Regions from separate parts of the Paenibacillus sp. MABNR03 genome, predicted to be linked through region 1. Evidence: riboswitches for the same ligand, from Rfam matches in the RefSeq annotation. Region 1 holds a riboswitch; the other holds the start of a gene.
The links. A riboswitch is a leader RNA that binds a small molecule or an ion and turns the genes downstream of it on or off. The one in region 1 is predicted to bind cobalamin.
Positions count from the first base shown of each region.

Region 2: another riboswitch for cobalamin. It lies ahead of AAIH57_RS12000 (ABC transporter substrate-binding protein); the one in region 1 lies ahead of nikB (nickel ABC transporter permease).

Region 1 covers NZ_JBCIYR010000008.1:29,989-33,131, forward strand. The annotation lists gene nikC (nickel transporter permease) at 1-349, opposite strand, end outside; gene nikB (nickel ABC transporter permease) at 350-1,288, opposite strand; cobalamin riboswitch at 1,452-1,641, opposite strand; gene AAIH57_RS26460 (AraC family ligand binding domain-containing protein) at 1,723-2,550, opposite strand; gene AAIH57_RS26465 (alpha-glucosidase/alpha-galactosidase) at 2,744-3,143, shown strand, end outside.
Region 2 covers NZ_JBCIYR010000002.1:749,253-752,395, reverse strand. The annotation lists gene AAIH57_RS12005 (FecCD family ABC transporter permease) at 1-265, opposite strand, end outside; gene AAIH57_RS12000 (ABC transporter substrate-binding protein) at 262-1,260, opposite strand; cobalamin riboswitch at 1,661-1,791, opposite strand; gene AAIH57_RS11995 (histidine phosphatase family protein) at 1,961-2,608, opposite strand; gene cbiB (adenosylcobinamide-phosphate synthase CbiB) at 2,599-3,143, opposite strand, start outside.

The sequences.
Region 1 (3,143 bases):
GCGTATCGGACAACCGCATCAGAATCGTGTCGATCAGACCACGAGCGAAACCCGCAATCACACCAATCGCCACGCCGAGTACAAATACAATACCGATCATCATGAATGTAAGCAGAAGCGAAGTGCGCGCCCCGTATAGGAGACGGGATAACACGCAGCGACCAAGCTGATCGGTTCCAAGCGGGTATTCGGCGCTGGCTGGCTGCAGCACCTTGGCAAAGTTCGTTGCCAGTGGATCATGCGGGGCAAGCAGCGGCGCAACCATCGCGAGAATAACCCAGAGGATGGTCAATGAGAACAGGAACCCAAACCAGCGGTGCTGTGTCCAAACAAGCCTGAATTTTCTCATCTATATATCCACGTCCAGTCGAATCCTTGGGTCATGCAGGTGTGTCCACAGATCAACGATCAGATTCAGCAATACGTAGATCGTCGCCATCCAGATGACGTAACCCTGAATCAGGGGATAGTCCCTTGTAAATATGGCATCGACCGCCATCTGCCCTACCCCGGGCCACACAAATAAACTTTCAACAATGGCTGCCCCTCCGAGCAGTGCGCCTGTGGACATACCCATGAGCGTAACGATGGGCAGCAATATATTAGGTAAAATATGATGCATCATGATCACTCTCTCCTTCACACCCCTGGCTCTTGCCCCCGTTACATAGCTCTGGGACATCTCTTCCAGAATCACCGTACGGATCTGCCTGACATACTGGGCGACCAGAGGCAAAGCCAGTGTGCATGCCGGCAGAATCAAGCTGTTCCATCCCGAACTTCCCATGACGGGCAGCAGCTTAAACTGTACGCCAAACACCAACATGAGCAGCATCCCCAGCCAGAAGCTGGGCATGGACAATCCGGCAAATGAAAACAGGCGAATGACGTAATCCAGCACTTTGTTTCTGTAGACTGCAGACATGATACCCAGCGGAAATGAAATGAGAATGACCAGAAGCAGGGCACTTCCTGTTAGCCGAAGTGTAGCCGGAAGCCTGGACAACAGGATGTCGAGAACGGGTCTGTCGTATTTGTAGGACATTCCGAAATCCCCGGTAAACACATGTCCTAACCAGGTTCCATAGCGGATCCAAAACGGTTGGTCCAACCCAAGCTGAACGCGTACCTGCTGAACCAATTCGTCAGACGGAGTGACCCCCGTGGACATGAGCATGAGCCTTGCCGGGTCCCCCGGAGACAGGTAGGTCAGCAGAAACGTCAAAAACGTAATGCCGAATAACACGGCTGCCAGTTGAATGAATCTTTTAACAATGTATCTACTCACATGTCTGACGCCCTCTCCCCAATCTCCATCAATACACAGTGACTTGTCCTTGCATATCAAAAAAGACGTCTCTCTCCGTATTACCGGAAAAGGACGTCTTAAATAAACAGATTTTCAGAAAAATCATGCTCTCTAAACACCTTCCTATCTCCCGTAGGGTACTACTGTGTTGTTAAACTAGGCAGGTCTCCTGGCTCCAGAATCCTCGTCATTGCAGCACCTTCCCGGCCTAAACCAGTGGCATAACGCTGCCTGACTCCTCTGTTACAGTGGCGGGACCGCGCCGGTATTACACCGGTCTTCCCTATTAAGCTTCTACCCGAGGGTAAAGCACCTAGTTCCACATATTCAATTGAATTGCATTCTGTACCAGTATAGCTGGCTCACGGATAATGATCAAAACTTTTTATTCAAATTTGAAACAGCTCTGCAGGCTAACCTCGTTCTCTTGATCCCTTGGGGGACACTCCTGTCACTCGCTTGAACATCTTGGAAAATAACAGCGGATCCGTGTAGCCCACCGAATGGGCAACCTCGCTTACGGATAACGTTGAACTTTGCAGCAGCTCTGCCGCACGATTCATCCGGTATTCGAGAAAGAATGCCTGCAGCGACTTCCCGTACTTCTCCTTAAAAAGACCGGACAGATATGTACGATCCAAACGCACGGACTGCGCAATATCAAGGATCGAAGTCTTTTGGCTGTACCTGTTCTCCATGAACTGGACGGCTTGCCTGATGTATTCATCCTTGGTGGACAGGGGACGCCGCGTCTTCTCTTCTTCAGGTGAGGAGGATATCAGTTCGGCAATTAACCGGTATAACAGACTCTGGCTAAATACATCTCCGCCATTGCGTGATGAGGCCTGAGTCATGTCTGCATACAAACCATCTATTACCTTAGGATCTCTGGCATCAAATACAGGATGTGCCGGACTCAGTTTTGCCCGCTGCATGAATGTCTTGGCATGGACGCCCTTAAACCCGAACCAGGAGTACGTCCATGGCTCCTTCGCATCGGCCTCATAATGGATAATGGTATCCGGGAGAATGACGAAGCCCTGACCCTGGGTCAGCCGGTATTCCTTATCCTCCATATGAACCGTTCCCCATCCCTCATGAATGTAATGAACCACATAGGAATCTCGCACCCCTGGACCCCAATAATGAGAAGGATCGCAGGCTTGCCAGCCGAAAAACAACAGCACCAGCTCCATCTGCGTCCAGTCCATGGGCAGCACATTAAACTCAATCGGTGTCATCCTTCCACTCCTTCCCTTCACCCGTATCCTTTTTTCTCATTTTAAATTATAACAGGTGAACCAGGGAAATATCAGCTGAAAGCGATACTAAAAATGGGATTATGCCATGTTTGAGAGAGGTTGAACCATAGTTATACATACCGAATCGGCCTATAGTTGGGGTACACCATTATTCAGGGAGGCTGGACTTGAGATGAACAAAATTACGTTTCTCGGTGCGGGCAGCACCGTTTTTGTCAAAAATGTATTGGGTGATGTCATGATGACCGAAGCACTGCAGGATTTTGAATTGGCCTTGTATGATATCGATGCCGAGCGGTTGAATGATTCGGAGCGACTGCTGACCAGTATGGGTCGTTCTCTCGGAAGCCGTTGTGCTGTAAAAAAATATACGGACCGCAAAGAAGCGCTGCGCGGTGCCAAATATGTCATTAACGCGATTCAAGTGGGCGGATATGATCCGTGCACGATCACGGACTTTGAAATTCCGAAAAAATACGGACTGCGTCAGACGATTGCCGATACACTCGGCATTGGCGGAATCTTCCGCAATTTGCGTACCATTCCAGTCATGCTCGATTTTGCCCGGGACA
Region 2 (3,143 bases), on a different contig from region 1:
GAAATCCCGCTCCGGCGATTGCCAGCGATGCACCCACAAGCACGGCAAGCAGCACGCGCGGGAAACGAACCTTCCATATAATCTGCTCGGCTGACGTACTCCAGTCGGGCGTGATCCAGTCTCCGATCCATGGCATGTGATGAAGCAGAATGCCTGCAATGTCACGGACAGGCAGAGCCACCGAACCGATGCCCGTACAGATCAGCACGGTCAGCACAAGCAGCAGAATTCCGGCTGTTCCGTACACTGCCAGCTTTTTACTCATTGGAACAGATCAGGATAGATCGCTTTGGCTACAGCTTTCAAACCTTCCGTTACGCGTGGTCCCGGACGGCTCAGCAGGTTGGCATCCAGGCCAATGACTGCGTCGTCTTTCACAGCTGTAATTTGATCCCAGCCGCTGCGCTCTTTGATGATTTGATCCAATGTTTTGGAGTTTTCATCAATGACATCGTTCGCGTACAAAATCACATCCGGATTGGAAGCAATAATGTTCTCTTCGTTAATTTCATTCCAACCTTCCAGGTCGGAAGCAACGTTGATCCCACCGGCAACAGTGATCAGTTCGTCCATGAACTCACCTTTACCTACCGTCCAACCTGGGGAGAATTCAACGTAAACATTTTTCTTCTCTTCCGGCTTAACAGCCTTCACCGCTTCAGTTACGTCCGCCACATCCTGTTTCATCTTGGTGATGAGCTCCTGTGCCTGCTCCTGATGATCCGTGATTTTGCCAAACGTTTCGATGTTGTTCATTACATCGTCTACCGATTTGGGATCGGTTTTAAAAATGGTGATACCCAGTTCACGCAGCTTTTTCACGGCATCTTCGCTCATTGAGATACCTGTAAATACGATGTCTGCTTCAGCAGCAATGATAGACTCTTCGTTTGGCTTCGAGACGCCGCCCATTTTCGCTTTGGTTGTTGCGGCTTCAGGATAATCATCATAGTCGGATACCCCTACAATCTGCTCGTCCAGCCCGAGTGCGAACAGCGTTTCGGTTTCTGCCGGGGATACGGATACGATTTTGGCTGGCGCTTGCTCAAACGTAAAGGATTCACCCGTCGCATCGGTTACCGTCAGTGGATATTGTGTTTTGAGATCCGTCTGCTCCTGGCCTTGGGATTGCTCCTGTGCCGGCTGCTGTGAAGCACCTGTGCCCTCGTTAGTTGTTGCGTTGCCACATCCGGCCAAAGCCAGTGCGAGTGCCGCTGCACTCAGCAGTGACGCTACGTTTTTCCAATTTTTGATATTCATGTTGTTCATTCTCCCCTTCTCTATGTTCTCTCTTAAGTAGTGATCCTGACCGTTTCCCCTGAATTTGTGTTCCTAAATAAAATGACCCTAGAAAACCACACTAGGCCACTACGATTGCAGTACCATCTTCCGATCGCTGTTATCCCCAGATTTTTTTTGATTCTCTCTTATTAACGTGAAAATCCGGGGATAAAGGCGAGCGCTACGCTTCTCCAGATTGGTTCTGCACTCTTCGTTACGTGTGAATATTTCGGTTCATCCTATATGAACAAAAAAATCCCCGATCCTTACGCCAGGATCAGGGATGACGTCTCGCATATGGCGATCTGCACATCTTCAGCGTAACCACTGTACATGCGCATAGAACTGCCCGAAACGCTGTCCTTTCCTCGAAGGAACACCGGTTTGTACGTCCAGGGCAGGTAACCTGACTTACAGGACTACTCGTCCTGATTTACAGTGGCGGGACCGTGCCGGATTCACACCGGCTTCCCTATTTCACCCGTTGTGCCGTTCATCGCTCATAAAAATCGATGACATTTGATACATGCACACGGGACCCGTGGTCGCTGATATTGTAACCATTCAAGTGAGCATATCGCATCCGTTAGCACTTATGTGCATAACCAAAGATGTATCCATGCTGAAGTCACACTTCTGTTGTGATTATAGGTTATATTGCACATCCTTACAACCCGATTCATGGAAAAGACACCCTGCTTGATACCCAGCTGTTTTTGCTTTTTTCCAGCCGAACCTTAATCGCTTGCCCCGGAATAACCTGTGTGTCCCAGAATCCCAGTTCCGGTATGAGACGTGATACCGCATAACGAATTACGCCGCCATGGGTAACCACGGCTATCGCCGGAACCATATTTTCTCCGGAATATACCTCTGGCGAAGCGGACAACAGGCAATCCGTCAGAAAGGAGTCAATCCTCGCAGTAAAAGCCTGCCAAGGCTCGCCGCCCGGTGGCGTCACATCCTGCGGTGCATCAATCCAATCCCGGTAGTGCGGGTTGTCCTTGAGCTGATCGTAAGTCAGCCCTTCCCATTGCCCAAAATCAATCTCACGCAGACGCGGATCAAGCTGTGCTTGTCCTGCTTGCACAGGCGCGATTCGTTGCATGGTCTGACGGCAGCGCAGCAGATCACTGCAATACAGCGCATCCCAAGTGATCGCGCTGATCGACTCGCGAAGCGAAGCCAGTTCCCGCTCTGCATCCGGCAGAAGACCGATATCGGTATGTCCGAGATATCTTTTTTCAACATTCCAAGACGTTGTACCATGACGGATAAACACAATATCCCGTATTTCAGTTCCATGCTGTTCACAGTCTAATTCCACCACTGTGCGCCTCCTGCTGCCCAGATTACGAGTGCTGTCAGCCAGCATAACAGCACAAAGGCCCCCGCCGACCAAAACATCAAACGTGTGGTGCGCACGATATCCTCTGCTTCCATCAGCCGGGTCTGCTCGCCCATATAGGCTCGAAAAGAAGCCACGCCATGGTAAACGTTGTGTCCGCCAAGCCTGATGCCCAGAGCTCCCGCAACCGCCGACTCCGGAAATCCGCTGTTTGGGCTCGGGTGCAATCTGGCATCCCGGCGTACCATGCGTGCTGCGCCTTTTGCATCCAGCCTCATGAACCATGCTCCCGTTATCAGCAGCAAGGCGGTAATCCGTGCGGGAATCCAGTTCGCCCAGTCATCCAGACGCGCGGATGCCCAGCCGAGATGCATATATTTTTCATTTTTATAGCCGACCATGGAATCCAGCGTATTCACGGCCCGATAAGCCATCGCCAGCGGAGCACCGCCAATCAGGGCATAGAATAGCGGAGAAACGATGGCATCCACAATATTTTCCGCTACCGTCTCCA